Regions from separate parts of the Peribacillus sp. TH14 genome, predicted to be linked through region 2. Evidence: riboswitches for the same ligand, from Rfam matches in the RefSeq annotation. Region 2 holds a riboswitch; each other region holds the start of a gene.

Region 1 (2,202 bases), 1.5 Mb from region 2:
TGAAAGGAACCGACCGCAATATATTGATGACCGGGTTCAATACATTAAAGATCCATTTATTCTCCAGGATGTGACCCTTTCTTGTAATGACAAGTAAGATTCCTAGCGGAAGTCCAATCAGCCCGGAAAATATCAATGAGATGGCTACCATATAAAGTGTGTCACCGAAAGCTGTCGACAGCTGGTCTGCCGTTATTTCCATTCCCCAAAGCGTATTACCCATTTATCTGCACCTCCTGGACGAGAATCCCCTCATCTTTAATATATTGATAAGCCTTGTCCACCTCTTTTTTGTTCCCTGTCACTTCAATAATTAAATTTCCAAAAGGTGTTTCTTGAATTTCAGAAATATTAGCTGATAAAACACTTAAATGAACATCATATTTTTTCGAGATGGTTGAAAGTAAAGGATTGCCTGATGTAGTACCAATAAAGTTAATTTTCCAAATAATCGGAATATATGATCCGGTATTTTTCAGGAAACTTTGTGGGATCTCGTCGTGAATAACAGTTCGTACAAAGTTTTTTGCGATACCTGTTTGGGGCTTCGCAAAAACTTCGAAAACCGAACCTTGTTCAACCACGCGTCCGCCTTCCATGACCGCAACCTTATTGCAAATTTCCCTAATTACAGACATTTCATGAGTGATTAGCAAAATGGTAATATTGTATTCTTTATTAATTTTTTTTAAGAGTCGCAGTACAGCACTAGTTGTTTGTGGATCCAATGCTGACGTCGCTTCATCACACAAAAGAATCGATGGGTTGGTAGCCAACGCTCTAGCAATCCCTATTCGTTGCTTTTGACCGCCAGACAATTGTTCCGGATAACTCCTTGCTTTACTTGATAAGCCAACGAACTCTAACAACTCGCCTACCCGCTCTTTGATTTCTTTACTAGGGGTTCCCGATAAAACTAGCGGCATGGCAATATTATCAAAAACTGTCTTTGAGTTAAGTAAGTTAAAATGTTGAAAAATCATGCCAATTTTTTTCTTTTCTGCCCGTAATTCCTTCGGGTTCAATTTGGTTAAATCCTTCCCCCCAACAATAACCTGTCCATCTGAAGGGTGTTCGAGTAGATTGACTAACCGAATCAACGTACTTTTTCCGGCTCCACTATAACCGACAACACCAAAAATATCGCCTTTTTCAACTGTCAAATTAATTCCTTTCAAAGCTTCAACAGTCTGTTTCTTTGTTTTATATACCTTTTTAACATTTTGAAATTCAATCATTCTGTCTCCCCCCACGCTGTTTATTTGTACGAATTCATTATCCAGAGAAGAGCTTTGCAAAGTTTCATAATGATAGGGTTAAATTTTCGAAACTCACGAGTAATTGCTCACAATTCACGAGTAAATGTGTGAAACTCACGAGTAAATGCGTGAAACTCACGAGTAATTGCGCGAAACTCACGAGTAATTGCGCGAAACTCACGAGTTAATCTGTCAAACTCACGAGTAATTGCTTATAATTCACGATTAGTGCGTGAAACCTACTAATAATTGCACCAATTCTCCAAATAACCATATACATTCTGAATAAACAAAAGAGGCCTCTTCCGTCATCAGACAGAAGAGGCCTCTTTTAGAAATAAAAAAGAGTAAACTCTTAATTTAATTATCTAAGAAAAGCTCCTTCTTATCTTTCAAACTTTCGTCCGTTGGAATTAGCACAGTATTTTTACAAAAGTAAAAACCCGCTGCCGAGGTATCATAGGGCCAAGTCCCTCCACATCTCTTGATAAGAAATAACGTATTTATTTAATTATGTTCCTCACTATATATTCAAATTTTACTAATGTCAACTCTATTTTGAATAATCTAAAATATTTTTACAGTATAATTTTTAATCGTTCATTTAACTATACCTTAAGACAGGTCAGATTTTGCCCTGCATACCATGTATACGGGTAACCTAGGCATAGACTCTATTACAAAAAAACGAAAACATTACGAAGTCAGTCAGGATCAGGACTTCCTTCCTCATAAGGAAAGCTCTGTATCTTGATGAAATAACGGCAAACCTTTGGCAAACTCACTATTCAGGTTGCTACTCACGGTCTGCCTTATCCATGCGGGGAGCTCCCTGCGCCCCCCACTCTTATAATCTTTTGATTGGGGTTTACGTTTATTTTTGAGTTTTTGACCATTTTTTGATAGCAAACTTTCGGTACGTTTAGTATCAAAAAAGAAAAAA
Region 2 (2,202 bases):
CCTAGCTAATTTGTATATGTCTTCTACGGGAACGCCTGTTATGTCAGAAACCATGTGTGGCTGATATTGCTCAAGATGATCTTCTAGCTCTTCATAGCCAATCGTATATTCCTCTAAAAACGATCGATCCACTAGCTTTTCTTTATAGAGTATATGCATGATTCCTAATGCTAGTGCACCATCAGTCCCTGGGAGAATGGGAATGAACCAATCGGCCATTCGTCCGGTTTGATTTTTATGAACGTCAATAACAATGACTTTAGCTCCTGATTTTTTTGCTTTTTGTGCGATTGTTACTTGATGCATATTTGTACTTACAGCATTGATTCCCCAAAAGATGAATAACTTAGTTTCGGTCATCTCTTCTGGGTCTGTACCGTAGCTCCCCCCCATTGTGTAGCGGTAGCCTGTTGAGCCAGCAACTGAACAGATGGTCCGGTCAAGTTGACTTGATCCGAGGCGGTTAAAAAAACGGCGATCCATTCCTTCTGCAGCGAGTTTCCCCATATTCCCATAGAAACTGTAAGGAAGAATGGTTTGTGCCCCTTCCTCTGAAATAAGATTTTTCCAATGATTTGTGATCGTATCGATCGCTTCTTCCCAACTAATAATGGCGAAATTCCCCTCACCTTTTTTTCCCACGCGTTTTAAAGGTGTCTTAATTCTCTTGCTATCATAAATCCGTTCACCCATATTCCGAACCTTGTTGCAAATATTCCCTTTCGTCACTGGATGATTTGGGTCACCACTAATTTTCTTGATTTTTCCATCCTCTTTGTGTACAAGTAAACCACATTGGTCTGGGCAATCAAGAGAACAGACTGAAAGGACTACACCATTTTCTATATCTTTATATGATTGCATGTCAGTATCCTTTCATGAAAAAAATGATTCATAGATTATATCATACGGAGAGAATATTTAGAAAGTTCAAATAAATATTGACTTCCGTTTTGAAATTCATTATATTTGGTATATTCTATTAATTGAAAAAATAGTTAAACCAATATAATATTGTAAAATTTCTATCAAGAGAGGTGGAGGGACTGGCCCTTTGAAGCCTCGGCAACATTATTGTGCCAATTCCAGCAAGCGAAGCTTGAAAGATAGAAAGAGTGGCCTTTTATTTTATTGTTGTGAGAACGATATTATGAAGTAATTATCTCTTTCCGTCTTAGCGGGAAGAGATTTTTTTATTTTTAAGAAGTGAGTTACTGACATGTAAAGTCGTTACACAAAAGGAGAGAGATGTAAAAATGAACATTCTAGTAACAGCACCATATAACGAAGCGGGCATCAAGGAATTAAATGAGTTATTTGGAAAGGCTACCTATCAACCTTGGAAGGAAAATGGAAGGGCCTATAACGAAGTAGAGTTGATCTCTTTATTAAAAGAGTCTAAGGCGGAGGGGTTAATTACTGAGTTAGATCAAGTAACAGAAAAAGTATTCGCTGAAGTACCTGAATTGAGATTTGTGGGTGTGTGTCGTGGCATGCCTTCTAATGTTGATGTGGAAGGTGCAACAAAAAGGGGACTTCCCGTCTTTTTCACTCCAGCACGTAATGCTCAGGCTGTTGCAGAATTATTTGTCGGTAATCTCCTTACATTTTTAAGGCATACCATTCCTTCCAATCAATGGTTGAAGGAGGAAAAATGGAATGAAGACTATCTCCAAGCCTATTTAAAGTTTAAAGGAAATGAAATTTTTGGGAAAACAATTGGAATGGTGGGGTTTGGGGCCGTGGGCCAGCGAATTGCAGCGGTTCTTGAAAGTTTTCAATGTTCGATAAAATACTATGACCCTTATGTAGAGAGTGATAATCCTAATCATGTTCGGGCTTCTTTAGAAGACGTTTTTTCGACAAGTGATGTGGTATCCATACACCTCCCTAGAACAGAGGAAACGATCGGGATGATCAATGAACACTTTTTGGGACTGATGAAAGAAGAGGCAATCTTTGTAAATATGTCAAGGGCTGTCGTGGTTGAAAGAGATGCGCTTGTACAAGTATTAAAAGCACAAAAGATTAGGGGGGCGATATTAGATGTGTTTTATCAAGAGCCGCCTGAACAAAGTGACTATGAATTAATTAAATTGCCCAATGTATTAGCTACTCCTCATCTTGCCGGCGCAAGTTATGAGGTTGAGGATCATCACGTCTCAATAATGAACCAAGCGTTAACAAAGTGGACAACACAAC
Region 3 (2,202 bases), 1.2 Mb from region 2:
CTAGATTCACAAAGTTGCGTAGAAGAATTAGTGAACAAATATGAAGGGCGCAGAAATGTTTTTATTGATGGATTACGTTCCATCGGCTGGGATGTCCAAGCTCCTAAAGCATCTTTCTTTGCATGGCTCAAGATTCCTGAAGGTTTCACGTCCGAGAGTTTTGCTGATTATTTATTAACGCATGCTCACGTAGCTGTTGCTGCTGGAAATGGATTCGGTGAATTTGGAGAAGGATATGTTAGGGTGGGGTTACTTACTTCTGAAGAACGGCTTCAAGAAGCAGTTGAACGGATTCGCGCATTGAATTTATTTGGAGAATAGTGGAAGATTCCAAGTTAGCTACCGTTAAATTGTTGAAAACTTATTGACAAAGTATGGATTACCTGTCAGAATACAAAATAAATTCTTAATCTTTTGATACTTGAAGTTTAAATATATCAGCGTTTTCTTATTTTGAGCAGGTGGAGGGACTAGCCCTATGAAGCCCAGCAACCGACCGTAATTCCATTGCGAAATGGGGCGGAATTCTTCGCCGGATTTTTTTGGAATCCACAAGGCACGGTGCTAATTCTTGCAGCTATAAGCTGGGAGATAAGAAGATGGCTTTTTTAAAGCCTCTTCTTTATGAAGGGGCTTTTATTGTTTTAACATGGATTAACAGTCGAAGATTCCATTCTCCATATATCGAGGTAATAGGAAAATGATGGAAACCGTATTAGCCAGATATTAGAATACTGACTTCAAGACTTTACTAACGTTTAATAGGAGTGATCAGATGAGCGAGATAATCGCTACTTATTTAATTCATGATTTCAATGGCGAACATGAGAAAAAAGCCGAGAGTATTGCCTTAGGTTTGACAGTAGGAACATGGACGGACCTGCCTCATTTGGTCCAGAAGCAGTTGGAGAAACATAAAGGACGTGTTGTTTCCGTCACCCCTCTACCTGAAGCAGAAAGAGCAAACCGTTTTTTCAATCGTAAGGTGTACCGTTCGATGATAAAAATTGCCTACCCGTCGGGAAATTTTTCTAATGATTTACCGGCTATTCTCACGACAGTATTCGGTAAATTGTCATTGGATGGGGAAATCAAACTGATTGACTTGGATTTTGTTGGCGATATACACAAGGCTTTTCCAGGACCTCAATTTGGGATTACAGGTATAAGAGAAAAGATTAACGTATTGGACCGGCCTCTGGTGATGAGTATTTTTAAAGGGGTATTAGGACGGGATCTCTTATTCCATAATGAGCAGCTGAAACAACAAGCATTAGGAGGAGTCGACCTGGTAAAAGATGATGAGATTCTCTTCGATCAGGAGCAGACCCCATTCATTGATAGAATAAGAACGGGCAGACAAATTTTGAAAGAAGTCTATGAAACAACGGGCCATCGAACTTTATATGCTGTCAATCTATCAGGTAAAACTTTTGAATTATTAGAAAAGGCAGAGCGTGCAGCAGAAGCAGGTGCCGATGCCTTATTATTTAACGTTCATACATATGGATTGGATGTACTTCAAGCTTTGCGTGAAAACGATCGTATTAATCTACCGATCATGGCTCACCCTGCATATAGCGGAGCAGTAGCTTCATCGTCATTTTATGGTGTCAGCTACGCGTTATTGCTTGGAAAATTAGTAAGACTATCAGGTGCGGATTTATCTCTATTCCCTTCTCCATATGGAAATGTGGCACTTGAGAAAGAGGAAACATTAGCGATTGCTGAAGCTTTGACGAAAGATGAGCCGTCATGGAAAAAAGCCTTCCCGGTTCCTTCAGCAGGTATTCATCCGGGAATGGTTCCTAATCTAATTAAGGATTTTGGGAAGGACAGCGTAATTAATGCAGGCGGTGGAATCCACGGACATCCCGACGGAGCAAAGGGCGGGGCAAAGGCTTTCCGTTCTGCTGTAGAAGCTGTTCTTACAGGCAAGGCATTATCTGATGCGGCTTATGAAGATGAAGCACTAAGCAAAGCACTTGAGTTATGGGGAGGCTTGTAAGGAATAATGAAACCGATTATTTTTTGTGATTTTGACGGAACAATTACTAACTCAGATAATATCATCGCTATCATGAAAAAATTTGCACCTCCGGGATGGGAAGAGCTAAAAGACGGTGTTCTTCAGCAAAAAATCAGTATATCTACAGGAGTTGGGAAAATGTTTTCCCTGCTTGACAGTAGTCTAAAGGAAGA
Region 4 (2,202 bases), 2.2 Mb from region 2:
CTTTTCCGCAATATTTTTGGCTAGCGGACCGGCAATGATAATAGAAATCGTGTTATTTGCCGTAGATAGATTTGTCAAACCGACTAAACCGGCAATGCTGAATTCAGCACCTTTTCTTGATTTGCTATTACGGGTCACGACGTGGAGAAGATAATCGATGCCGCCGTTATGTTTGATGACTGACACAATACCAGCAATTAAAATGGCAAGAAAAGAGATCTCATACATTCCCGCCATTCCATCCCCCATTTTTTGAATGACGCCCATCAGTTGATAACTACCATCCGCTAACCCGATAATTCCGGCAAACACAATACCGATGGAGAGGACAAGGAACACATTGACTCCAGCTAATGCAGTGATCAAAACGCAAATATAAGGTAGAATCTTCACCCAATTATAGGAATGTTGAGAGATAGCTGCTTGTTCACCCATTGTTAAAAAGCCAAGGATGACACATGTGATGATGGCCGCAGGTAAAACAATGAAAAAATTCACTTTAAACTTATCCTTCATTTTCGTTCCCTGCGTTCGAACAGCTGCGATTGTCGTATCTGAAATGAAAGATAGGTTGTCACCAAACATCGCACCACCGATAACGGCGGCCATTGAAAGGGCAAGCGAAATATCGGTTTGTTCACTAATTCCTACACCTATAGGTGCTAGCGCTACGATTGTTCCCATGCTTGTCCCCATAGATAGAGAAATAAAACAAGCGATAATGAAAATACCTACCATTAATAGATTTTGCGGAAAAACCGATAACGCAAGATTCACCGTTGATTCTACCGCACCCATTCCATTCGCCACTTCTGAAAAAGCACCGGCCAAAAGGAAAATGATAACCATTAACATAATATTGGAGTCCCCGGCACCTTTACAAAAGATTTCAACTTTTTGATTGAAAGACTCTTTTCGATTCATTGCCAATGCAGCCGCTGATGCAATCGCAATCGCCACAATCACCGGAAATGAATAAAAATCTCTTGTAATAACCCCGGAACCTATAAATAAAATTAAAAAAACGACAAATGGGACTAAAGCCCAAGGATTCCCTTTATTGTTTGTACTCATGATGAACACCTCTTTTTATTTTTCCCATGACAAATATGTCATAGCCCTTATTCATTGAACTAATTCGGTAAAAAATTCTAGTAAGATCCAACATTTCTTTCATATTATTGTAAGCATGACTCCAAAAGCATAATAGCCAATACGAAGCTAAAGCTAAACCATCGAACGTGAAAAAAGACCTCTTCTATTAAACAATAAGAAGAGGTCTTTTAATCTATAAAAAACACCCTCCTCATCTTTCAGACGTATTCGCCTGCTGGATTTGGCACAGCACTCCTATTAAGTCTGCTGCCGAGACATCTTCGGGCCAGTCCCTCCGTCTCTCTTGATAAGAAGATCCAAATTACGTAATGATATTATCAAATGTTCCGATGTCTACGAGTAAAGAATCAGGCAGGTTAACAAGTGCACTGCATTGTTCGATTGCTAAGTTGTCTTTTTGCAGTCCTAGCTTTTCATCCATTCACTCTAGGAAAGTGACATCGATACCCGCATCGAAAAGCAAATATAAGAGTACAGTATTTTATGTATTTCCGCAAGGTGTAGCCTAAAGTATTTTATAAAGAGGCTTTTTTCAAATGAGTAAAGAGGAACTTATGAATGATGATAAAGTACTTCACCTTTAATTGAAAAGAGAAAAACAAAAAGAGGTCCTAGGACCTCTCAGCAAATTTGGTGTATTAACTTAGGTGAATTATTTTTAGGTGAGTTCACATCATTCGATACCTCAAAAGCTTCCATCTGTTCAGTATCAAATGATTTTAAGTATTGCTGTAGATATGCAGTATCATTAATTGAAGGATCCAGCCAAGTCTTTTCATCTTCAGGTTTAAGTATAACTGGCATGCGATCATGAATACTAGTCATTAGCTCATTCGGAGTAGTGGTAATAACTGAGCAGGAATATATCGTGATACCTTCAGGTGATTTCCATGATTCCCAGAGACCAGCCATTCCAAATGGGGCATTACTCTTAAGTTTTATTCGCATAGGTATTTTACGTTCTGGTGTCTTCTTCCACTCATAAAAAGAGTCGGCAAGTATCAAACACCGTTTCTTCTTATACGAATTCTTAAAACTTGTTTTCTCAGCAATGGTCTCCGCTCGGGCATTAATCATCTTGTAGCC

The links. Region 2 has a riboswitch for S-adenosylmethionine ahead of JFU50_RS15355 (2-hydroxyacid dehydrogenase). Riboswitches for the same ligand answer to the same signal wherever they lie in the genome.
Region 1: it holds a riboswitch for S-adenosylmethionine, as region 2 does, so the genes downstream of both, JFU50_RS08210 (methionine ABC transporter ATP-binding protein) here and JFU50_RS15355 (2-hydroxyacid dehydrogenase) in region 2, are expected to answer to the same signal.
Region 3: it holds a riboswitch for S-adenosylmethionine, as region 2 does, so the genes downstream of both, mtnW (2,3-diketo-5-methylthiopentyl-1-phosphate enolase) here and JFU50_RS15355 (2-hydroxyacid dehydrogenase) in region 2, are expected to answer to the same signal.
Region 4: it holds a riboswitch for S-adenosylmethionine, as region 2 does, so the genes downstream of both, JFU50_RS25615 (Na+/H+ antiporter NhaC family protein) here and JFU50_RS15355 (2-hydroxyacid dehydrogenase) in region 2, are expected to answer to the same signal.

What each region holds. Positions count from the first base shown of each region.
Region 1 covers NZ_JAEKEK010000001.1:1,703,446-1,705,647, forward strand. Annotated here, with positions in the region: gene JFU50_RS08205 (methionine ABC transporter permease) at 1-202, opposite strand, end outside; gene JFU50_RS08210 (methionine ABC transporter ATP-binding protein) at 216-1,238, opposite strand; SAM riboswitch class I at 1,642-1,753, opposite strand; gene JFU50_RS08215 (hypothetical protein) at 1,989-2,202, opposite strand, start outside.
Region 2 covers NZ_JAEKEK010000001.1:3,162,274-3,164,475, forward strand. Annotated here, with positions in the region: gene JFU50_RS15350 (molybdopterin oxidoreductase family protein) at 1-864, opposite strand, end outside; SAM riboswitch class I at 1,023-1,113, shown strand; gene JFU50_RS15355 (2-hydroxyacid dehydrogenase) at 1,257-2,202, shown strand, end outside.
Region 3 covers NZ_JAEKEK010000001.1:4,343,820-4,346,021, forward strand. Annotated here, with positions in the region: gene JFU50_RS21215 (pyridoxal phosphate-dependent aminotransferase) at 1-321, shown strand, start outside; SAM riboswitch class I at 446-598, shown strand; gene mtnW (2,3-diketo-5-methylthiopentyl-1-phosphate enolase) at 776-2,008, shown strand; gene JFU50_RS21225 (2-hydroxy-3-keto-5-methylthiopentenyl-1-phosphate phosphatase) at 2,015-2,202, shown strand, end outside.
Region 4 covers NZ_JAEKEK010000001.1:5,316,849-5,319,050, forward strand. Annotated here, with positions in the region: gene JFU50_RS25615 (Na+/H+ antiporter NhaC family protein) at 1-1,074, opposite strand, end outside; SAM riboswitch class I at 1,304-1,409, opposite strand; gene JFU50_RS25620 (SOS response-associated peptidase) at 1,738-2,202, opposite strand, start outside.